4 regions of the Rouxiella sp. Mn2063 genome follow, and region 2 is predicted to be linked to each of the others. Evidence: riboswitches for the same ligand, from Rfam matches in the RefSeq annotation. Region 2 holds a riboswitch; each other region holds the start of a gene.
What was found. A riboswitch is a leader RNA that binds a small molecule or an ion and turns the genes downstream of it on or off. The one in region 2 is predicted to bind thiamine pyrophosphate.
Positions count from the first base shown of each region.

Region 1 (6,163 bases), on a different contig from region 2:
AGATCTGCCTGTTTAGCGGCCACCATACGCGGCGGCAGCGACGGGTCAGAAGGTGGCACAATTTTGACATCCAGCCCTTCGGCTTTGAACGCGCCGATTTGCTCAGCGACGATAATCGGCGCGTGATCGGGATTCAGATACCAATCGAGCATTAGCGTCAGTTTTTCTGCGGCATTGGCTTGTGTGGCTACTGCAATGCCGAGAATCAGTCCGTAGAGCGTTTTTTTAATCATTTTTATACCCTTGCTATTAATAGATTTCATTTTATTGATCCGTTATGCATGACTTTCTGGTGCCCAACTAATCAGGCGTAGCAGCAGCGCATCTACCGCCAGCCATAGCAACACGGTCATCAGTACCAAAATAAATAGCGCGGCAAAGCAGACATCGCTCTGCATCCGGGCGTTGGCGTTGATCATCACATAACCTAATCCTGCTGCCGACCCGACCCATTCTCCGATGATGGCCCCAATGGGCGCGACGGCAGCGGCCATGCGCAGTCCTGAACCAAAAGCCGGTAACGCGGCCATGAGACGCACGTGCCGCAGTTGTGCCCAGGGGGAGGCACGCATGGTGCGGGCTAAATCGAGGTAATCGTTATTGACTCGGCGCAGCCCATCAAAGAATGCAGAGGCGACCGGGAAGAAGATCACCAGTACCGCCATCGCCACTTTGGCGCTCATCCCAAACCCGAACCACAGCACCAGCAGCGGTGCCATGGCAAACACCGGTATTGCCTGACTGGTGAGGACCAGCGGCATTAGCCAGCGTTGAATGCGCGGAGAGAAGATCATGCACAATGCCAGTACCACGCCAAGTAGCACGCCAATCACCAATCCACTGGCGATTTCCGAGGCGGTGATCAGCGTGTTATAAGCCAGATAGTCCCGGTTATCCCACAGCGCTTGTGCCACTGCGGCAGGTGAGGGCATCAGGAATGCGGGAATATTGCTTAAAGAGAGCAATCCCCATAACACAATCAGCCCGATAAATACCGTTAACCCCCGACGCGCGCGTGATGCTCGTCCTTCTGCTTGCAAGCTCTTTGTTTGCCATGTCATTGTGCGGCCCTCACTAACTGTTGCAGCAACGCCGCCTGACTTTTTAGCAACTCGGGAGAGTCCGCTGCGCGCGGGGGCTGACCAACTAGCTGATGCGAATCATCAATCCCGGCAGGATAGGGTGACAACACCAGCAGACGGTGGCCCAGCCGACAGGCTTCCATAGGGTCGTGGGTGATCAGCAACACCGTATGCTGTGCCAGTAGCTCGCAGGCCAGCGTTTGGATCATGGCGCGAGTAATGGCGTCCAGCGCTGAGAAAGGCTCATCCATCAGCACAATTGGTTGGCGCTCATACAAGGTACGAGCGATGGCGGCGCGCTGACGCATACCGCCAGAAAGCGCGGCGGGCAAGGTATTGCCATAACCGCTCAGCCCGACGCGTTCCAGCAGATGCTCGGCCCATTGTTGGTCAGCCTTTTCGCCACGTAACCGCGCGCCGAGAGTAATATTCTCGCTGACGGTCAGCCACGGGTAGAGCAAGTCTTTTTGCCCCATATAGGCGATGCGTTGGCTAATCGGCTGGCCATCGCTACCGATGACACTGCCTGAGGTCGGCTGGACTAATCCGGCAATAATCTTCAGCAGACTGGTTTTCCCCGCGCCGCTGGCACCGAGCAGCGCGACAAAATGGCCGCTCTCGATATCAAAATTTAACCGCTCGAAAATCACTTTCTGACCAAAGCGCAGCGTTAAATCCCTGACCTTAATGCCGGGCGGTACTGTGCCGCTATTTACGTGATAAGTACTCATTACGCAGGCAGCACCGCGGCGCTATCGATGGCATTGAGTCCCATTTGCCAGAAGGCTGATTCCAGGCGGGTGGCGGTGGTGAAAATCTCGGACAACTCGGCCATACGCTTTTCGGCACCGCGTTGATTGCCAATGTGCTCCAACAGATCGATAGAAGCTTGTACCCCGGCAAAATACCCCTCATCGGCATAATTGCGGATCCAGGATGCATACGGATTGCCTTCCATCACCGTTAATGGCGAGTTCAGTAAGTTCAGGCCGATTTCGGCATAACCCGCCACGCAAGGCATCAGCGCAACCAGCAAATCCAGCGCATCGCCAGAGTGACCGATATCGAGCACATAGCGGGTGTAGTTCATGGTTTCTGCGGCTTCGGGCTGTAGGGCGATTTCCGGCTCGGTGATGCCCCAACTGGCGCAATAGGCTACGTGCAAAGGCAATTCGGATACGATGGCGTTGAGCGAAGCGCTGGCAGCACGCATTTCAGGCAGGGTACGTAACTTGCTGGCTAACAGCGCGTAAGCACGAGCAAAATGCACCAAGAACAGATAGTCCTGCGTCAGATAACGGCGAAACGCCGCTTGCGGCAGCGTACCTGCACCGAGCTGTTGCACAAAAGAGTGCTCAACATAGTCCAGCCAATCGCTGCCAGCCTGTTGGCGCAATTGACCATAAAGACCGGTATCGAACATTTTTTTAGAAATAGGCGATGTAAACATGGGACCTCCAAAAGTAAGTGGAGATCCGGGCGTGCAGAGGCAGAGGTAGAACAAACCATAGCCGAAAAGCTGTGGCTGACCCGTCCCTTCGCTGGCATGACCCAGATCAGGTTCAAAGGGTTCGGCTACACAACACCATCTCAGCCCGTCACAGGACACCCCTCGGAGGAGCTTGTTATACGGTATTTATTTTTTGATTACAACGCTCAAGTCGTGCAAAGAACATGAAGAAGACGGTAGCTTTGCGACAAAATTTTCTGAGCCGTGCTGTCTTTTACGATTTTTGTGGAACAGGCGGGGGCTTTTTTGTCAATGTAGACCGATTAATACAAATTTAAGGTTACCCCTATGAAAAAGATCGGCTTTCTCTCTTTTGGCCACTGGACCCCTTCGATGCAATCGCAAACGCGTTCAGCCTCTGATGTCCTGCTGCAATCTATCGACCTGGCCGTGGCGGCCGAAGAGTTAGGTGCCGATGGTGCTTACTTCCGTGTCCATCACTTTGCGCGTCAGCTCGGCTCACCTTTCCCGCTGTTGTCAGCTATCGGCGCGAAAACTAAACGTATCGAGATAGGGACCGGCGTCATCGATATGCGCTATGAGAACCCGATGTACATGGCCGAAGATGCCGGTGCTGCTGATTTGATTTCTGGCGGACGTTTGCAGTTGGGTATCAGCCGTGGTTCTCCTGAGCAGGTAATCGATGGCTGGAAATACTTCGGTTATCAGCCAAAAGACGGTGAGACGGAATCTGATATGGGCCGCCGTCACGCGGTAGAGTTTCTTGACGTGCTGCGCGGTGAAGGATTTGCCGAACCAAACCCAGAGCCGATGTTCGCTAACCCACCGGGCTTGTTGCGTATCGAACCACATTCCGCAGGCCTGCGCGATCGCATCTGGTGGGGAGCCGGTTCAACCGCCACCTCCGTTTGGGCGGCTAAGCTGGGTATGCATTTGCAAAGCTCAACCTTAAAACGCGACGAAACCGGCGAGCCTTTCCATGTTCAACAAGCGCAGCAGATCCGCGCTTACCGTGCCGCCTGGAAAGCGGCTGGCCATGCGCACGAACCGCGCGTATCGGTTAGCCGCAGTATCTTTGCGCTGATGAACCAGCAAGATCGCGCCTACTTTGGCGGCAGCGGTAATCAGGGTGACCAAATTGGCTATCTCGATCAGGGCCGCGCTATCTTCGGTCGCAGCTACGCCGCCGAACCAGATGTGTTGATCAAACAGCTGGCACAAGACGAAGCCATCGCCGAAGCCGACACGTTGCTATTAACCGTCCCTAACCAATTGGGCGTGGATTACAACGCCCATGTGATTGAGTCTATTCTCAAGCATGTCGCGCCGGGATTGGGGTGGAGATAAGCAGCGTTGCTGTGGTGTATAGAATATACATATCAGTTCGGCCGTTTATTAAGAAGATGTAATATACCAGCGTAACTGAACGTACCCGGCAAGTGGTTTAAGGCGAACCCCTTGTCCGGCTCATCCTGAATCGGCCGAATATGGCCGATTTCTCTTGCCCGCTAATATGCGCTATTGAAGGTCAAAAGCGTGAACAGATTGCGCCAGGGTAAATATAAATAGACTGAAAAAATTCACTTCATTCTTTATAATAATGTTCTTATTTGATTTTTATAAAATTATTATCTTTGTTTTTCAGATGTAAAATATCTTCCATGTAAAGCCCACTAATGCTAACTCCCTGCTTCTTGATTAATTTTATTTTATAAATTCATAATTAATGAATGGCATGTTGGCACATTCTCAATTTTCAACTACTTTTATTTATTGTTTCGTCGAGTGCGAAACAGCAGGGGGGATTGATAGTAAAACTGCAGTCAGCAGGAATGGTACGCAGATTATCATTGGATTAATAGATAAGAGTTGAATATTATGAATAACTTAAAAAAATATTGTCTTGCTTTTGTTGTTGGTGGTTTGTGTGTTTTAAATACGGCTTGCGACGATAAAAAAGTAAGCAATAACAAGGTCGTGCAGCAGGATGATCCAGAGCAGCAGGAGATTATCAAGTACAATAAATATGTTAATGCCTCTAATTCGTACACTATAAATGTGGCGGATGAACTGGATAAGTATATTGATAATATACAAACTTATAAAAAAGATGGGGATTTCCAATATTATAGTTCTATCAGCGGTTCGTCATTGAAATCTTTAGCAGAGCGGTTAGATAAAGCTTATTCCTTGCCACCTAAAATGGATGATTTAGACACTCCGGCTAAAAAACTTTCTAATGCTATAAATGCTGCTCTGCCTCTGTTAACAGAATTGAATGATTATCAGACAGCTAAAACGGCATTAGTGGATAAGGGGAAAAAAGTACGTGATACTGAGAAAGAATACGTATCTTTGATGAAGAATGTTGCTGAATCTCAAGAGCAATTCAGTGATGCAATGGAAAAACAAGATGAAGCCAATATGCGTAGTCTGTTTGATAAAGCGCCAAAAAACTCGCCCGAATATTATCGTGGAGGGATAGCGCTTTATGCAAAACAAGCTATCCGTGAAGCTAACACCGTTTTTGATTTATACCGTGAAGGAAAACCATCAAAAGAGATAAACAATAATTTTACGCAGTCGCTGAATAAACTGGCTGAAATGGCCACTGGATGTCAGCCGTCGAAAGACACAGTGAATAATTTTGTTGGTTCAGGAAGAGGTTTATTGAACAAGGCCGAAAATGGTTATTTATCTCCCAACTCCGTCTCTGGGAGTAGCCCTCTAATGGCCCAGAATCTAAGAAACTCGGTAAATAATGATTACATGCAGGTTATTAATCGTATCAATATGTATGGTTGTACCTTCAAGTAATTTTGACATGATGTCTATGCCTTTAATTAAATCTCTGACGTGACGGCCTACTTTGCCAGAAAAGAGGGGGAAGGCGACCTGAGCCTCGAGTACTGGCGTAAAGAACATCAAGCCTTTTTTACCCGTGAAGGCACATTTTCTGAGGATATGGAGTTGGTCGCCGAGGAATTCCAACTGATAGATATTGTTTGACCTGTGCGGGCTGTTTAACTAATGCAGCCACAGCAATATTAAGAAAGCGCCCGCATTGCGGGCGTTAACAGATTAATGGCTGAATGCCCCCGCCAGCGAGCGTATATCATTGCCGGTCGGCGTCTGGTGGATACGTAATCCGAACTCATCGACCACGGCAAAGATATGGTCGAAGATATCGGCCTGGATACTTTCGTACTCCAACCAAACAACCGTATTGGTAAAGGCATAAATCTCAATCGGCAGCCCTTCGTTTTCTGGTGCCAGCTGGCGAACCATCAGCGTCATATCTTTGCGGATACGCGGATGATTGCTCAGGTACTCATTCATGTAGGCGCGAAACGTCCCGATATTGGTCATTTTGCGCTGGTTAAGCACCGAATCATCGGCGTGCTGCTGGTTATAGCTGGCAATCTCTTTACTGCGCTCGGCCATATAGGGTTGCAGCAGCTTCGCCTTCAGCAGCTTGTCCTGCTCCTCCTGCGAGAGAAAACGAATGCTGGTGGTATCGATATTGATACTGCGCTTAATCCTGCGTCCGCCAGAGGCAGACATGCCGCTCCAGTTCTTAAACGCGTCGGAAACCAGCGCATAAGTTGGA
Region 1 is NZ_JBMOUD010000001.1:217,660-223,822, forward strand. Features, by position in the region: gene ACL9RG_RS00865 (ABC transporter substrate-binding protein) at 1-233, opposite strand, end outside; gene ACL9RG_RS00870 (ABC transporter permease) at 276-1,061, opposite strand; gene ACL9RG_RS00875 (ABC transporter ATP-binding protein) at 1,058-1,813, opposite strand; gene tenA (thiaminase II) at 1,813-2,505, opposite strand; TPP riboswitch at 2,599-2,705, opposite strand; gene ACL9RG_RS00885 (LLM class flavin-dependent oxidoreductase) at 2,881-3,900, shown strand; gene ACL9RG_RS00890 (DUF3829 domain-containing protein) at 4,432-5,370, shown strand; partial or broken gene ACL9RG_RS00895 (ASCH domain-containing protein) at 5,407-5,562, shown strand; gene ACL9RG_RS00900 (mechanosensitive ion channel family protein) at 5,635-6,163, opposite strand, start outside.
Region 1: it holds a riboswitch for thiamine pyrophosphate, as region 2 does, so the genes downstream of both, tenA (thiaminase II) here and thiC (phosphomethylpyrimidine synthase ThiC) in region 2, are expected to answer to the same signal.

Region 2 (6,163 bases):
AATTCGACTTCTGGATCAGGAATTGGCAGCTTAGCCACATCGGCATAGCTGGTCAGGGGTGATGAGAAACGCGGGCCTTCACCGGCTTCAAAATAGAGACCTAGTCCCATCGCATCAGGAATTGTCAGAATATCTGAGAATAAGATTGCCGCATCTAGCGGGTAACGACGCAAAGGTTGCAAAGTCACTTCGCAAGCCAATTCAGCATTTTTGCACAGCGACATAAAGTCACCGGCCTGAGCGCGAGTCGCCTTGTACTCTGGCAAATAGCGGCCAGCCTGACGCATCATCCAAACTGGGGTGACATCTACCGGCTGACGTAACAGCGCACGCAGATAGCGATCGTTCTTTAACTCATTCATTCTTGGCAGGGTCCTTTATAACGACTGTCGATTTAGGCTCAGCAAATAATATCTGGCGATTGTAGCACGCTAACTCTCGATGTCTTCTTCGGCGCGGCACAGAACCACGGTATCTTCAATCAGGCGGCGAGCGATAGTACCAACGGCCGGCAATAAAGGTAACGCGTCATAACGATACCAACCGGCGTTTAATAGCTCTTTCGGATCATGGACAATCTCTCCGCTGTCGTAGTCAGCCATAAAGGCCATCATCAACGAGTTAGGGAATGGCCAAGGCTGCGAGCTTACATAACGCACATTTTTGACCCGAATATTGCTCTCTTCCATGACCTCGCGCGCCACGGTCTCTTCAAGCGTTTCACCCACTTCGGCGAAACCGGCCAATACGGTATGCACACCGCCACGATGGCGCACGTGTTGTGCAAGAAGAATCTCATTACCTTTACGGATCGCCACAATAATACAAGGCGCTATCTGCGGGTAATAACGCTCGTGACAATGGCCACAAAGCGCCGCCCATTCCGTTTTGCTAACATGCATCTCATGTCCGCAGTAGCCGCAAAATTGATGCGAGCGATAAAACTCTGCCAGTTGCACGCCACGGCCGATCAATTGGAACAACCCGCGATCTATTCCCAGTAGCTGCCTGGCAGAAGTCATGTGGTTATTCATTGGCTGGCGAACCATCCAGACAGGTGAGCCCTGCCATTCACCAATTTGTCGCCCGGTACAATTAACCAAAGAGAAGGTCTGCGCATTACCAAAAGGCAGCTCTCCTTGAGGCAACCACAACTTGCCTTCATGGCTGACAACCCACCAGCCATTATGTTGATCAGTTATTTTTAATTCCATAATGCTATTGCGTTACCTCGGCTACACTGACAATCTGGTAAGTAGGATTTACTTTAGTAACTTTTTGTTACCTACTATTACTCACGGAGTCAACCTATGCTAATACGTCTGGAAAGACTGACCCAACGCGTTGGTGGCAGTAATGAGTTTATTGATCAATGGCTACAAGCACGCAAAGAATTACTGGTCGCCTACTGCACACTGGTCGGCCTGAAACCCAAAAAAGAAAAGCATACTCCACTCAACGAAAAGGCATTGGACAACTTTTGCCATAATCTTGTGGATTACCTATCAGCCGGACACTTCCACCGCTATCAACGCCTGGTTGAAGAGGTTGGTGATGCTAATAAAGCACAAAAACTCGCCGCAGCAAAAATCTATCCCGCTCTGGAACGTAATACTGAAATGGTGATGGCTTTCCATGACAGTTACACCGATACGGACATTGATGACGATAATGCTTTTGCCTTTCACTATGCATTATCCGATATCGGCGAAGCATTGGATGCGCGTTTTGTACTTGAAGATCAGCTTATTATTCTGGCACTTGATTCAGCCCACCCTTCGCTGCCTATCGCGAATAGCGAGGCAATGATGGAGCGACCAGCATAATACTTTAGAGGAAATCCCCAGTTCGGGGTTGTGTTTTACATTCGTCCTCGTATATTGGATTAGATAAATCGGCCTCAAGTTTTGAGGCTTTTTCTTGTCGGAGTGCCTAGCGCTTAGCTCGTTATGAGTCAAGCCAGGCTGAGACCGTTAATTCGGGATCCGCGGAACCTGATCGGGTTAGTACCCGCGAAGGGAACAAGAGTAATCAACTGCGTTTCAGTCCGTTGACTCATTCAATGAGTAAACCGCCTGGCTCATCGCTTTTACTCCCGCAGTACACCTCCAGACAAGCAATTCTCCATCGAATCCTAGATTCGGTTACTTAAGAGGAAGTTGCTATGTCCAGTTCATCATCATCGTCAAAAATATCGCCAGCAGTAAAAAAAACCAGTAATCGTCGAGAACAACGCGCTCAAGCGCAAGAGTTTATCGACAGCCTGCAAGGTGTCACCTTCCCCAACTCTGTACGTCGCTACTTACAAGGTGAACACCCTAGCGTGCAGGTACCGATCCGCGAAATTCAACTCGCGCCAACCTTGGTCGGCGGTAGTAAAGACGATCCTATCTTTGAAGATAACGAAGCCATCCCGGTTTATGACACATCTGGCCCATATGGCGATCCTAACGCTGATATTGATGTGCATCGCGGCTTAGAGAAGCTTCGCGCTCCCTGGATTGAGGCTCGTCAAGACACTGAACAGTTGTCCTATGTCAGTTCAGATTTTACCCAGCAACGTTTATCTGACGAAGGTCTGGATCATTTACGTTTTGACTGTCTGCCTCGCCCGCGAAAGGCATTAGCCGGCAAAAACGTCACTCAATTACATTACGCACGCCGTGGCGTTATTACGCCAGAAATGGAATTTATCGCTATTCGGGAAAATATGGGCAGGGAACGCATCCGTAGCGATGTATTACGCCAGCAGCATCCCGGCGAAAGTTTTGGCGCCCATTTACCTGCCAACATTACCGCCGAATTTGTCCGCCAGGAGGTCGCGGCTGGACGGGCAATCATTCCAGCAAATATCAACCATCCAGAATCTGAGCCGATGATCATTGGCCGTAATTTTCTGGTCAAAGTGAATGCCAATATCGGCAACTCAGCCGTGACCTCTTCAATTGAGGAAGAGGTGGAGAAACTGGTGTGGTCAACACGCTGGGGCGCAGACACTGTGATGGATTTATCGACCGGCCGCTATATTCATGAGACCAGAGAATGGATATTGCGCAATAGCCCGGTGCCAATAGGAACGGTGCCAATTTATCAGGCGCTAGAGAAAGTTAACGGAATTGCCGAAGATCTGAACTGGGAAGTCTTCCGCGATACCTTGCTAGAACAAGCAGAACAAGGCGTTGACTACTTTACTATCCATGCAGGTGTGTTATTGCGCTATGTGCCGATGACAGCCAAGCGTCTTACAGGCATTGTGTCGCGCGGCGGCTCAATTATGGCTAAGTGGTGTCTATCCCATCATCAGGAAAGCTTCCTCTACCTGCACTTCCGGGAAATTTGTGAAATCTGCGCAGCATATGATGTTTCTCTTTCCTTAGGCGATGGTCTGCGCCCAGGCTCCATCCAGGATGCCAACGATGAAGCCCAGTTTGCCGAATTGCACACCTTAGGGGAACTAACAAAAATCGCTTGGGAATACGATGTTCAAGTCATGATTGAAGGCCCTGGCCACATTCCTATGCAGATGATCCGCCGCAATATGACGGAACAGTTAGAACATTGTCATGAAGCACCTTTCTATACGCTTGGCCCACTGACGACAGATATTGCCCCCGGTTATGATCACTTCACCTCAGGGATTGGCGCAGCCATGATCGGCTGGTTTGGTTGCGCCATGCTGTGTTACGTCACCCCGAAAGAGCACCTTGGTCTGCCAAATAAAGAGGATGTCAAACAGGGGCTTATCACTTACAAAATTGCCGCTCATGCCGCCGATCTGGCAAAAGGCCATCCCGGCGCACAAATTCGTGATAACGCCATGTCAAAAGCCCGTTTTGAATTCCGCTGGGAAGATCAATTTAATCTGGCACTCGATCCCGCCACGGCACGCGCCTATCACGATGAGACCCTGCCGCAAGAATCGGGCAAAGTCGCCCATTTCTGCTCCATGTGCGGCCCTAAATTCTGCTCAATGAAAATTACCCAAGATGTTCGTGATTATGCCGCAGCGTTAGAAGCCAAAGGACAACCTATTACCGTCGCACAATCGGGCATGGAGCAGATGTCCGCCGAATTTCGTTCTCGCGGTAGCGAGCTTTATCACCCAGCAACTCATAAGGTCACCCCATGATTCTCCCTGCGCGCCCCTTCCCAGCGACCTCTTTCAGGCTTGGTCTCTATCCCGTCGTTGATAGTCTGGAATGGATTGATCGTCTGTTGCAAGCTGGCGTCAAAACACTGCAATTGCGCATCAAAGATTTAGCAGACTCTCAGGTTGAAGAGACCATTGCTGCCGCCATTACACTCGGGCGACGTTATCAGGCACGGTTATTCATCAACGACTATTGGCAACTGGCCGTAAAACATCAGGCTTACGGCGTACATCTTGGGCAGGAAGACTTGGATAGTGCAGATTTAATCGCTATTCATGACGCCGGTTTGCGGCTAGGTCTGTCTACGCATGACGATGCGGAGCTGGCGCGCGCAATATCAGCTCAGCCCTCTTATATTGCACTGGGACATATCTTCCCGACACAAACCAAAGATATGCCTTCCGCTCCGCAAGGATTGCAGGAGCTGTCCCGTCATATTTCACAGTTAGCCGGCAGTTTCCCCACCGTTGCTATTGGCGGCATCAGTATCGATCGCGTGCCTTCGGTACTGGCCTGTGGCGTCGGCAGCGTAGCGGTGGTCAGTGCTATTACCCAAGCTGATGACTGGCGCGCTGCAACCGCAGAACTGCTTAGCCTTTGTGGTAATGGGGATGAGAGTGGTGACGGGGACGAGAGCCATGCTCAGCGATAACGAGTTTATGCGCTATAGCCGCCAGCTGTTATTGGAAGAGATTGCGCTTGAAGGGCAACAAAAGATCCAAGCGGCCAAGGTGCTGATCGTTGGTTTAGGCGGTTTGGGCTCCCCTGCCGCCCTTTATCTCGCCGCCGCTGGCGTCGGCACGCTATTACTTGCCGATGACGACAAGCTACATATTTCTAACTTACAGCGGCAGCTCCTTTATCGCACTGCGGATGTCGAACGCCCAAAAGCCGAGTTGGCAAAACAAGCGGTGCTAGCGCTCAATCCGCTATGTGAGGCGATTGCTATCGAAGAGCGACTGAGCGGGGAACGACTGCAAAATCTCGTCGCCAGCGTTAGCCTGGTATTAGATTGCAGCGATAACATGGAAACACGTCATGCCGTTAATCACGCCTGTATTAACGCGAAAATCCCTCTGATTAGCGGTAGTGCGGTCGGATTCAGCGGTCAATTATTGGTGCTTGAGCCGCCCTATTCTCAAGGCTGTTACGCCTGCTTATATCCTGACCTCCACACTGCAGAAGGCAATTGTCGCACCGCTGGCGTACTCGGCCCAGTCGTTGGCGTTATAGGGACTTTGCAGGCGTTAGAGGCAATTAAAATGCTCGCCGGTTTGCCCAGCTCACTTAGCGGCAAGCTGCGATTGTTCGACGGCAAACAACAAAGCTGGAGCACGCTACAGCTCACCCGCTCTCCAGTTTGCGCCATCTGTGGAGACGCACAATGAAGATTAGGGTCAATGATATCGACCATGACTTTCCCGGGCCGCTGACGCTCGAAAACCTGTTGGAACACCTTAACCACGCGCAGGCTGGCAGCGCATTAGCGGTCAACCAAGCCATTGTTCCGCGTCCCAACTGGGCAAACTATTTATTGCAAGATGGCGATCAAATATTGCTGTTCCAAGCCATCGCTGGAGGATGAGATGTTAACTATCGCAGACACGAACTTTACTTCCCGACTGTTTACCGGCACCGGCAAATTTGCCAGCGCCGCCTTGATGCAACAGGCGCTGGCCGCCTCTGGATCACAGTTGGTGACAATGGCAATGAAACGCGTTGATTTACAGCGAGGTGGTGACGATATTTTGTCGCCACTACAGCAACTTGGCGTGAAGCTGTTGCCCAACACCTCCGGTGCGAAAACCGCTGAAGAGGCGGTATTTGCCGCTCATTTAGCACGCGAAGCCTTGGGAACGCATTGGGTTAAGCTGGAAATCCACCCCGACGTAAAATACCTGCTGCCTGATGGATTCGAAACGTTGAAAGCCGCAGAAACCTTGGTTAAGCAAGGGTTTGTAGTGTTGCCTTATTGCGGTGCTGACCCGGTATTATGCAAACGTTTGGAAGAG
Region 2 is NZ_JBMOUD010000025.1:6,850-13,012, forward strand. Features, by position in the region: gene hemE (uroporphyrinogen decarboxylase) at 1-362, opposite strand, end outside; gene nudC (NAD(+) diphosphatase) at 432-1,214, opposite strand; gene rsd (sigma D regulator) at 1,311-1,826, shown strand; TPP riboswitch at 1,915-2,038, shown strand; gene thiC (phosphomethylpyrimidine synthase ThiC) at 2,165-4,129, shown strand; gene thiE (thiamine phosphate synthase) at 4,126-4,803, shown strand; gene ACL9RG_RS21555 (HesA/MoeB/ThiF family protein) at 4,790-5,539, shown strand; gene thiS (sulfur carrier protein ThiS) at 5,536-5,736, shown strand; gene ACL9RG_RS21565 (thiazole synthase) at 5,738-6,163, shown strand, end outside.

Region 3 (6,163 bases), on a different contig from region 2:
AAGGTTTTTTACGCCGCCATGTACACGATGCACAACAGAATTATGAATACGGTTTTTCGGTAAGCGATCGTCAGCAGTTTGTCGGCGAATTTACCGGCCAGCGTATGAACGGCCATGCGGAGATCGATGTTAAAAACAAATTCTCCGTTGGCGATAGCGTAGAAATGATGACGCCAAAGGGCAATATTCAATTTACTATCGAAGCGCTATACAACAAAAAAGGCCAAGTTATCGATGTCGCGCCGGGAAATGGGCATATCGTCTACCTGCCTATCCCTGACGATGTAAATCTAGATTTCGCTATTCTGCTGCGTAATTTACAAGATACGGATACCCGCAATCCTCACGGCTAAAATCGGCAAAATAACGCCGCTCGCTGCGGCGTTATTTATTTACCATCGTCCACGTACTTTTATTAGAAAACTGGTTTTTGATCACAGTGTGCTAATCAATCATTGGGTATTATCTTCGCGCAATGTATAAAAATGTAAATGAATGATCAAGGTAGACCTCGAATCACCTCCTTAGCCAGTTCCAATAATATTGGGACTGGTTTCTTTTATTTCCTCCGCCTATTTTTCTTCATATATCACGCTGAAAATTAAAAATTTAAGATAACGCTCGTTATTTTATTCCCTGACTATTCTGATAGATATCATTTAGGCTATTGGTTATGGTGAAAAATAATATTTAATTTGCATTGGCTCCTTAAACAATTGGAGTGACATCAGAATTGCAAGATATGTCCCCGATAATCTCTTGGGCGCACGGGCTGTATCAAGTATGGCGGACATAATATGGGAGAATATAATGAGTGGAATACCCAGTGCATTATTGATTTTAAACGGCAAAAGCGCCGCTAATATTGAGCTGCGTCAGGCGGTAAAGGCACTGCGTCTTGCCGGAGCTAACCTCGCCGTAAGAGTGACATGGGAACATGGCGATGCCGCACGTTATGTGGATGAAGCAACGGCCTCTGGCTTTGACACTGTCATTGCTGGCGGTGGCGACGGCACCATCAATGAAGTGGCGACAGCGCTAACTAAACTAAAAACCGCTAAAACGCCCTGCCTTGGCATCCTTCCTCTGGGTACCGCGAATGATTTCGCCAACAGTTGTGGCATTCCGCAAGCGTTGGAGCCCGCTTTACAGTTAGCAATGCAGGGACGCGCTGTGGCGATAGACCTGGCGCAAGTCAACGGTAAGCGCTGTTTCATTAATATGGCGACCGGGGGCTTCGGTACGCGCATCACCACAGAGACGCCGGCCCTGCTGAAATCGGCATTAGGAAGCGCCTCTTATTTTATTCACGGTCTATTGCGACTCGATACGCTAAAAGTAGACCGCTGTGAATTTCGTGGCCCAGATTTTTGCTGGTCTGGTGACGTATTAGTCATGGGAATCGGGAATGGTCGGCAAGCAGGCGGTGGGCAAGAAATCTGTCCCGATGCCCTGATTAATGATGGCTTATTGCAACTACGATTACTCACCTCAGAAGAGCTATTGCCTGCATTTGTGCGCAGCTTGGTAAAAGGTGAAGAGAATAAAAATATTATCTCCACATCCCTGCCTTGGCTGGAAATTAGCGCCCCTCACGACATTACATTTAATCTCGACGGTGAACCGTTAAAAGGCACCCATTTCCGTATTGAGGTTTTAGCTGGCGCCATTGAGTGTCGATTACCGCCGCAATGTCCATTACTGGCCTGACACTCAATCCAGCGTCGGGGATTTTTATCGGCATATAACAATATGGTGAACGTTCGGCCGCTTATTAATACCCAGTAATATGCATATTACGCCGAACGCGACCGGCAGGGGCTTTTCAGCGAAAGCCCCTGCACCCAACGCCTTGCGCTTAGCTTATCGGGTCGCTGCGCGACTGCCCGTGCTTACTGCTTCGGCCTTACGGGTCGGCTGAGACGGGCGTCCCTGCCCGGCTCAACCTAAAGCAGACTTCCTTGTCTGCTTTCCCCTGGCCTCATTCGTTCGCTTGGCCGATAAGATGCGCTGTTTAAGGTCAAGGTCAAGATCAAGGACAAGGTCGAGATTAATATTAAAGCCAAGGCGCGGCGTTTTTTACCACCAGCGGTGGAAGTGGTGGACGGGGCCGATGCCGTGGCCGACTTCTAGTGAATCGGCTTGGAGTAATGCTTGTTGTAGGTAGTCTTTTGCTGCCTGTACGGTGCTTATCCAGTCGTTATGGCGCGGGCGCAGGGCCGCAAGGGCGGCGGAGAGTGTGCAGCCGGTGCCGTGTGTGTGACGGGTGTTAACTCGAGGCGCGGTGAAGCGTTGACGGTAGTCGGCGGTGATCAGCCAATCCGGGCTTTCGCTGTCGCTCAGATGACCGCCCTTCATTAATACCGCCTCACAGCCCATGGTCAGCAATGCTTCGCCTTGCTGACACATTTCTTGCTCACTGGTGGCAATAGGCGAGTCGAGCAGCGCCGCGGCTTCAGGTAAGTTTGGGGTAATGATAGAGACTTGCGGCAGCAGTAAACGGCGCAACGCGTCGACAGCATCGGGGGATAACAGCGGATCGCCGCTTTTCGCCAGCATAACCGTATCAAGCACCACAAACTCTGGAGCCTGCCCCAGTTGACGATGACGCAGCAATCCCTGCGCCACCGCTTCTACAATCGCTACGTTATCCAACATGCCGATTTTGGCGCTGTCGATACGCACATCGCCCAAGACTGAATCTAGCTGTGCGCCAACAAATTCAGCGTCGATATGATACACCGACTGCACACCGCGGGTGTTTTGCGCGACGAGCGCGGTAACAACGCTGGTACCATAAGCCGCCAGCGCTGAAAAAGCTTTGAGATCCGCCTGAATACCTGCGCCGCCGCTTGGATCGGTTCCTGCAATGGTCAATGCATTAATCCGTTTCATTACAGTACCTCCCCTTGCAGGGTATACAGCTCATCTAAAAACGCAGGCACAAAACTGCCCGGACCTCGCACCGCTGCACAGGCACGTTCACCGGCGCAGGACATTACCCGACACGCGGCAGCGACATGTTGTAATCTCTCACCCGGTAAGGCAACAAACGCGGCGACCACGGCAGAAAGCGAACAACCGGTGCCGACTACGCGCGTCATCAATTGATGACCGCCAGTCACGGCATAGGTTTTCTCACCGTCGGTGACATAGTCGGTTTCCCCCGTAACCGCCACGACAGCGCCGGTTTGCTGTGCCAAGGCTTGTGCCGCAGGCAACGCCGCTAAAGAGTCGTCGGCACTGTCTACGCCCCGCCCGCTAGAATTCATTCCGCTTAATGCCATGATTTCTGAAGCGTTACCACGAATGGCGGCAGGACGAAGGCTCAACAGCTGATGGCAGAACTCGCTGCGCCAATGCAATCCACCGACGGCAACGGGATCGAGCACCCAAGGCGTTGCCGCTTGATTTGCCGCCGTAATTGCTGCCAGCATGGCATCGGCGACAGGTTGCGTCAGGGTACCGACATTGACCAATAACCCACTGGCGATCGCGCTAAATTGCGCCGCCTCACGCGGGTCTGTCACCATCGCCGGTGATGCACCCACCGCAAGCAATACGTTAGCAGTAAAAGATTGCACTACATCGTTGGTAAGACAGTGAACAAGAGGGGAAGCAGCTCGCAGTTGCTGCAAAGAATCGGCGGCGAGTGCGCCAGAAAATACGATAGGTCGAGCGTTCATGAATCTCCCAACCGGCGTTCAAGAAGGGGTACCGGTTGAGATACCTCGACTTCCCTACGCTGGCATTATCCAGATCAGGTGGTACGGGTATTTCTCAGCCTTCTAACGATTTGCAGAAGGGCACCCCGAGTCATTTAAATCAAAAACTTGCGATTACGTCCCGTTAATCACTATTCTGGATCATGCCAGCAGGAAGCCAAAGACTCAACCATAAAAAAATGCTATATATCTCAACCTGTGCCCCATAAAAAAACGACAAAAATGGTCGAATTGCAGCCTCTTGTCCTTCGTTGTCGCTGTTCGTTAATGCAGAACCGGAACGTAATGTATGTGTATGTATTAGATTTGATTAGGGAAACTAAGAGTTTTAAGACGTATAGCAAAGGTGTGGATATGAACGAATTATTGGAGTATGTAAGGATGGCACATCTATCAACCTTAACAAGTTGATTTTAAATAAATAATCGAGTAAAAAACATGTTTTTACAAAGGAGAATAAAATGTCTAGTGGAGTATTAACATTGGGTGCATCTAAAGAACTACAAAATATCAACATTTCCACGAATAATGGCAGAGAATTTATAATAAATATATACAAAGAACAAACCGGCTTTTCAGGTGATATGGTTATATTAGATAGAATATCTGGGACTAGTATATACCATCTTATATCTCAGTTAAAATCTAATGTTTGTGATATTTTCTCAGATGGTATTGATAACGTGCTTACTTACTTATGTCAATACAATGATGCAATCAGCGACATACACAATCCGTGCAACACACCGTTTATAGCCCCCCTCGACCAAAACGAAATCATTAAAAATAAAAGTATTTCCCTAAGTGTTAGGGTTAATTAAAAGTAAAGCTGGGTTAATTTCGGCTATTATGCTTTTCATTGATGCTCATAGTAAGCAAGGGTCGCCCCTCCTAGCTGCATTGAGGCTCAACATAGTTTTGAATTTGCTTTGAGTATACTATTGATGAACAATCGTAACATTTTTAATTAATATTAAAAGGTGAGCCATTTGGCTCGCCTTTTTTACTTCACAAAAGTCTAATCAATAGTTGGATAAAGGCCCGATTTTCTAGTCTTAAAATGTAAACTTAAGCGAGAAGGCTCAATTTAGGCCAAGTTATGAGAATGAATAGTGTTTTAATTTGTGCAGTAACTAGGTGGGAAAAATCACCATGAAAAACCTGGGCAAACAGGAACTGCAAGGCGGGAAGTGGCTTTGTACTTTCGAAAATAGCATTTATATGTTTATGCGAAGACCCGTTCTCAATCATGCCCGTACTAGAAGACGTTCGACACACCCGAGAACGAAAAGTAAAATATGAGAGTGATATCAATCACTCTCATATAGCTTATAATTAGATGAGTGTATAATTAAATCAAAGCATTACCAACCATTTCATTCAGCATATTTTTTAAAATCATATACACAGAGCAAACGCCGGTAATCGGTACCTTTCTTATCTGCCATTGCTCGCAAAAGCATCTCTACCTCATCAAGTACAATCCTATCGTTCCAAGCAGACCAAATTATGGCATTTATTTTATTTGTGCGAGTGATTAAATCATCAGAATATATATCATTCAAATCCTCATGCATGGAGTGAACAGAAGTAGGTAAACCAGCAAGATACTCTTCGATTTTTCTTATTTGTTGTGCTTTGAGAGAGTTACATTTTTCAAGATCTCTGCAGATCATACAAAAACCATAAACAGGAAACCACTGCGTTGAGGCAATATTAATCTTATCAATGAGTTGCAGCAACTGATGATTAGACTCATCGATAATATCAAAGTAATCTGACATAAAACTAGAGGAGTTTTTATGCTCATACTTTATAGAATTACTTGATCCAATTACTAGTATTTTGTCGCTATTATTAAGAGAATCAATGTCTTCAGTAATGTTAACTTTAATACTAGTTCCATCATCATGAACACCAGAATATATATCTTTAACTATGCTTTGTACCTTTCTTATATCCATTGCAGATACAGGTAAATTTAAATTTGATAAAGATCGATAAATTTCGACAAAATCATCCGTCTTTATTTTATTTATTCTTATCGTAGAAAATCCTTCCAAATCGATGTCGTGCTCACTTATCTCATGAGACATAGAGCCTTGTTCAAACTCTACTAAAAGGAAGTTATCTCTTATCCGCTGAGCCGTTAACGAATTTGGTTCGACATAAGTAAAAATGGTTTTAAGTAAACTCTTAATATTTTCATCACCAATACCATACCCCATAAATATAATTGGGTTATGTATAAATATTGAGAGTAACTGAGCGCGAATTAACTCGTACTTATTATCAAAATGAGTGTAATCCTCTTCAGTTATAATTACTTTTGATGCATCCTTATTACAACCATGTATTTTATAAACCGAACCATAAGGATTGCTCAATAAAATATCGTTTCCTACCAATGCCTCAAAGCCAAATACATCCTCAATGAG
Region 3 is NZ_JBMOUD010000010.1:90,419-96,581, reverse strand. Features, by position in the region: gene yegQ (tRNA 5-hydroxyuridine modification protein YegQ) at 1-353, shown strand, start outside; gene yegS (lipid kinase YegS) at 820-1,710, shown strand; gene thiD (bifunctional hydroxymethylpyrimidine kinase/phosphomethylpyrimidine kinase) at 2,080-2,895, opposite strand; gene thiM (hydroxyethylthiazole kinase) at 2,895-3,686, opposite strand; TPP riboswitch at 3,721-3,824, opposite strand; gene ACL9RG_RS15425 (hypothetical protein) at 4,187-4,546, shown strand; gene ACL9RG_RS15420 (SIR2 family protein) at 5,102-6,163, opposite strand, start outside.
Region 3: it holds a riboswitch for thiamine pyrophosphate, as region 2 does, so the genes downstream of both, thiM (hydroxyethylthiazole kinase) here and thiC (phosphomethylpyrimidine synthase ThiC) in region 2, are expected to answer to the same signal.

Region 4 (6,163 bases), on a different contig from region 2:
TATGTCTATCTTCGTGGTTTCGGATTGTTTCTGAGGAGATGAGAGATTTGTGAAATGTGAATACAATTACCGGGTTGACTCATATGACACATTTACCGACAATCCTGCCTCCTAACATTTATGTGGTAGTTCTGCTGATAAACCAAATTGGCTGAATTCTTCTACTCTTATCTATTGTGCTGCGAATGAGAGGTTTCCATTCGCTTGATTATTTAATCACATCAGCGCAGGTATACTGAATTCGGCATGGGTATCGTGCCTTAATACTGGAATTTTATGGAAGCCTATCTACAACATTTGGTCGCGCAGTCGGTGGCTTTCGCTCTTATTATTGTCGCTGTTGTCGCTTTTTTCGAATCGTTGGCCTTGGTGGGATTATTGCTACCCGGTACGGTGATGATGGCAACGCTGGGCACGCTGATTGGTAGCGGACAGGTTAGTTTGTATGCGGCTTGGTTGGCAGCAGGACTAGGCTGTTTCGTCGGTGATTGGGTCTCTTATTTTATTGGCCGCGGATTTAAAGAGCCGTTGCATCGTTGGTCGTTTTTACAACGTTATCAGGCCTTGCTAGATAAAACCGGCGATGCATTACAGCGACACAGTTTTGCTACGGTGATTCTAGGACGTTTTATTGGTCCAACGCGCCCTCTGGTACCGCTGGTGGCGGGAATGTTAAACCTTCCGCCAACCAAATTTGCTCCGCCGAATATTGTCGGCTGTATTACCTGGCCGCCGGTCTATTTCCTGCCGGGGATTTTGGCCGGTGTGGCAATTGATATTCCTGCGGGTCATAACAGCACTATCTTCAAATGGACATTGCTGGCTGCCGTATTGCTGATTTGGCTCAGTGGTTGGTTGATTTGGCGCTGGGTTCGCATCGATAAAGCCGGTGATGATGTAGTTTCACGCTGGTTGCCGTTACAGCGTTTACGCGGCGTGAGCTGTATCAGCATCATGCTGACTATTTACGTCATCGTCCGACTCAGTGAAATGCCATTGATGCCAATCTATTTCCATCTGCTGCGCAAAGTCATCTTCAGATAGATTGGGTAGCAATGCCCAATATTGCCGCCTCAGGTGCGCTGCCGTTAATGAGTGCCTGAGTCGGTCCATCGTAAAACACTTGCCCATCGACGACCAATAGCGTGCGTTCGGCGATTCGCGCGGCATCGTCGAGATTATGTGACACCATCAATAGCGCCAGTTGGCGTTCGCGACATACTTTATCAAGTAGTGTGAGCATTTCGCTGCGCAGCGCGGGGTCCAGCGCCGAAAAGGGCTCATCTAACAACAAAATCGGTTGGCTACGAAGCAGGCAGCGGGCTAACGCGACACGTTGACGTTGACCGCCAGAGAGTTGGGAGGGCAGGCGATCTAAGCACGCCTCCAACCCAACTTGGCTCGCTAAATCCTCTAAGGCTCTTTGCTGCCCGGCATTAAGCTTTAGCCCAGGATGCAGCCCTAATCCCATATTTTGGCGCACGGTTAAATGAGCGAATAAATTGTTCTCTTGAAACAGCATCGAGACCGGGCGCTTAGCCGGGGGCAGAAACGTACAATCTTGTTGATTGACCAGAAGCTGCCCGCTATTGGCCGGAAGAAAACCGGCGATCAGGTTTAGCAGCGTACTTTTCCCCGCACCGCTCGGCCCGAGAATCGCGACGCGCTCACCGACGCTTAGGCTTAAATCGAAGCGCATCGGCGCATTTTGGTACAGATAAGTCAGATTATTTAGCGTCAGCATGTCGCCCCGATATACGTTCAATAAGCGTAAACAACACAAAACAAAGTACCAGCAGCAGCATCGCCGTCACGGCACCATCCTGGTTGCGATAAGCGCCAATTTGTTGGTAGAGATAAAAAGGCAGCGTGCGAAAATGTTCGTTACCAAACAGGGCAATCACTCCAAAATCACCCAAGGATAAGATACAGGCAAAGGCCAGTGCCTGAGTCAGCGGGCGTTTTAAAGCGCTTAGTTCCACCCAGCGTAAGCGTGACCAGCCGCGCATGTCGAGTGATACACAAAGCTGGTTATAACGTTCTGCCACGTCGCGCATTGGGTTATCCAACACCTTTAACGCATAAGGGATAGCCATTAATGCATTCGTCAGGATCACCACCACCCAAGGCGAGTGCGGAATGCCAAGGGTATCGCTAAGCAGTAAAAAGAAGCCTGTCGCTAATACAATCCCCGGCATCGCCAGAATAAGCATTCCAGACAGTTCCAGACTCAGCGCGTAGCCTTTGCGCTGGCGCAAACGTAACTCACGACTGCTCCATAGCAGCATCATGGTCAATAGCAGACAAAGTAACCCGCTGCCTGTTGCAATGCGTAATGAGGTCCAAAAGGCGTGCCACAAGGCGGGTTGTTGCAATACTTCCAGCATGGCGCGGTTAGCGCCGTCAACGATCACCGCCAAGAGCGGCGGTAGAATTAATAATAGTGCGAAGAGGATCAGCAGCGCATCACTGCCTCGTTGCCAGAGGTTATCCTGCGGATTACGCCAGCGCTGAGCGTGGGTATGGCCAACCGGCAACGCCTGGCTGAGTTTTTGGCTTAATAACACCAGTCCGAGGCAGCAAACCAACTGGATGATGGCCAGCAGCGCAGCGCGTCCAAGATCATAGTCATAGCTCAACGCCTGATAGATAGCCAGTTCGATAGTCGTCGCTTTTGGGCCGCCGCCAAGTGATAGCACGGTGGCGAAACTGGCGAAGCACAGCATGAAAATCAGCGCACCTGCCGGTAGAATTTGTCTGCGCAGTGCGGGCCACTCGACAAAGCGAAACTGTTGCCAACCGTTCATGCCTAATTGCGCCGCAAGCTGACGCTGCTCAACGGCGATGTTTTCTAAAGATTGCAGTAATAGGCGGCTGGCGAGAGGCAAATTGAAGAACACATGGGCTAACAAGATGCCCTGTAGCCCATAAGGGGAAAAATGATAATCCACGCCCAGCCAGCCGAAAAGTTGCGCCAACCATCCTTGCCTGCCATAGACACTAAGAATACCGAACACCGCCACCAGAACTGGCAGTACCAAGGTCATGGCACATAGCCGCAGCAATATCTGACGACCTGGAAAACGGCGACGATAAAGCGCGCGGGCTAAAAATATTGCCGGGAGTACAGAACACAGCGCGGAAAGCAGCGCCTGCCAAAAGGTAAAGCGGATCACGTGTAACAGATAGGCGTCTTGCCATATCGATGCTATCGAAAGCGTCGGCGCATGGCGATACAGTGACCCTAATGTGAGCAGCGCGACCAGCAGGATCATCAGCCCGGCGATAACGCCGGGCCACAGCCAGCGAGGGATCGCTGGCTGACGGGTTGTAGATTGATTCATGAGTCGATTAATCAATGGCTAACGGCGTTCTGCCACTGTGCAATCCACTTGCCACGATTTTCAGCTACCTCTTTGGCGCTGTATCGCAGCGCAACCGCAGGCACAACCAGTTGGCTATAGGCGGCTGGCAGTGAGGTGCTAACCGATGGATACATCCAGTTGCCAGTTGGGATCGCGTTCTGGAAGCCTGGGCTTACCACAAACTTCATAAACTCGGCGGCCAGTTGCGGCTGTTTACTGGCTTTCAACTGCCCGGCAACCTCAACTTGCATATAATGGCCTTCGCTAAACTTCGCCGCTGCGTAGCTGTCTTTCTTCTCTTCAATAATATGGTAGGCCGGAGATGTGGTGTAACTCAGTACCAGATCGCTTTCCCCTTTAAGGAACAGGCCATAAGCTTCGCTCCAGCCTTTGGTCACGGTGACCGTTTTGGCGGCCAGCTTCTGCCAAGCTTCAGGTGCTTTATCGCCATAGACTTTCTGCATCCACAGCAGTAATCCGAGTCCAGGCGTACTGGTGCGCGGATCTTCATAAATGATCTTCCACGGTTGCTTGCTATTGATCAGCTCGTCGAGGCTTTTTGGCGGGTTTTTCAGCTTATCTTTGTTATACACAAAGGCGAAGTAGCCATAATCATAAGGCACAAAGGTTTTGTCACTCCAACCACCGGGAATATCCAGCGTGGCTTGAGTGGCGGTCGGCTCAGCAAACAGGCCGGTTTGTTCTGCCGATTGCAGCAAATTGTTATCTAATCCTACCACCACATCTGCCGGGCTATTTTTCCCTTCCATACGCAGGCGATTAAGCAGCGACACGCCATCTTCCAGCGCCACATATTTCAGCTCACAACCGCACTGCGCCTCAAAGGCTTTTTTGATTGCCGGGCCTGGGCCCCAATCAGCTGAGAAGGAATCATAGGTATAGACGGTTAAAACAGGTTTGGCTGCAAATGCCGGAGCGGCAACCAATAACAGGCAGGGCAGTAATTTTTTCAACACTTTGCACTCCAAAGAAAATAGGCGAGGCAAAGGATTTTGAGTCAGCGAGGAGCAGAGTCTCAAATCCCTCCGCCGGTGTTAACCGGTTCAGGTTCGACGGGTCTATCTCAGCCGATAAAATCAGTTGTGCCTTAAACGCGGGGTCGCGATGCTTGATCTTTACGCGAATCGGTCTATTGGCAACAATGTGAGTCTTATTAGCACCCCGTTGAGAACGTGCTTATTCTAGAGGTTAATAGCCTTGGGTGAAAGTAGGCTATGCATCCGGTGGTACAAACCAGGCGGATTTGAAGTCAAACCACCCGAGGGTATTCATTCTGACCCCGCGCATGCTGCGCTGTCCTTGCAGAACTAGCCAGTGGTGGAATAGGGGATGAAGATGGTTGTCGTTAACTAATCCTTGTGCCCACTCCGCGAGTTGCAGCTCGCCGGCGCGCCATTTCATGGCATCTTGCTGCAAATCATGGTCGAGGCAATGTTGAATTAAAGGAACCTCAAGCAAAGTAGTAAATAGTGAGAACTCAATCGGCAGGGTGAAATTGACGCTGCCCAGCCATAAATCACTTTTTGCTTCGCCTTTATGCCATTGATCATAGTTGATAACTTGCTTATGTAAGGTGATTCCTTCCGCCGCTAGCAGCGGGGTAATTGTCTGGCACAAAGAGTCGCATTCAGCGTGATCGCCATAGAAGGTTAAGGTTACTTCGCGTAAATGTTCTGGTTTTGATTTGCTGGGGCGCAAGCGGCGGTGATGCCAACGTGGCAACAGGCCAAAAGCCGGAGACCAATAGCGTTGATAGGTCGGTGAGGCGGCATTAAGCAGGGCTATCGGGTTAATCAATTCGCATAGCCATTCGCGGATTTCCGGATCGTTGCCAATTTCTGAGCGGCGATCGAACATCAAACAATAGCAACCTTCTTCCAAACGGCTCTCCAATTCGTCGTTATCTGATTCGTCGGCCTGAAGCTGTACGCCGGAATGTACCAGCTCTTCTGTGAGTTCTGGCAGCACCCAAATGTTCACTTCATCAATCAATGCCCGGTAACCAAAATATTCATCGAAGGCGCGAATTTTTAGTTGGGTCTGTTGGTTACGGATCACCGAATAAGGGCCGGTGCCGATAGGCTGCCGGGCGAAGTCCGGCAAGGTGCGCCACTCTTGCGGTAGGATCATGGCATGAGCGTTACCGAGTAACCACGGCAGCCAGCGATCGGGGTGATGGAGATGGATATCAATCACATTTGCGATGGTGGATTCCACGCGCTTGAGGTGAGTAAACAGTCGATGTTCGCGCAATTCAGCAAAGGTGCTGGTGATATCGGCCATTGCCAACTCTCGGCCGTGATGAAAATGGATCGCCGGGCGTAAATAAAAGCGCCAATGTAGCGGGCTGATTTGCTGCCAGTGGTGAGCGAGGTCGCCTTCTATTTCCCCATTTTCCTCATTTATTCGAATCAGACCGTTAAATATCTGCCGAGCTAAGTGAGTTTCAGAACGGCGTAGCATGGTGCCGGGCTGGAGATTAAGTAATGAACGGTAATAGAGTACCCGCAGGATATGCTTGCCTTGGCGGAAACTGCGCCCCACTTGTGATAACAGCATTTGGCGCACCAGTTTTTTATCGCCAACCAATTGTACTAACTGCTCGATGCGATCCTGATCCAATAGCTCCTCAGCCCGCTGTTGTTGCAGAGAAAGCCCAGTGAACAGGAAAGTCAGCCGCGAGCGTTTTCCTCGCCCAGCCTCGGCTTGCCAAGTGAGCCAACCCTCTTCCTGCATGCTGCTTAGCAGTGAGCGCACGTGGCGACGCGAGCAGCTGA
Region 4 is NZ_JBMOUD010000005.1:175,518-181,680, reverse strand. Features, by position in the region: gene ACL9RG_RS10215 (DedA family protein) at 277-1,044, shown strand; gene thiQ (thiamine ABC transporter ATP-binding protein ThiQ) at 1,037-1,744, opposite strand; gene thiP (thiamine/thiamine pyrophosphate ABC transporter permease ThiP) at 1,728-3,344, opposite strand; gene thiB (thiamine ABC transporter substrate binding subunit) at 3,356-4,342, opposite strand; TPP riboswitch at 4,389-4,560, opposite strand; gene sgrR (HTH-type transcriptional regulator SgrR) at 4,599-6,163, opposite strand, start outside.
Region 4: it holds a riboswitch for thiamine pyrophosphate, as region 2 does, so the genes downstream of both, thiB (thiamine ABC transporter substrate binding subunit) here and thiC (phosphomethylpyrimidine synthase ThiC) in region 2, are expected to answer to the same signal.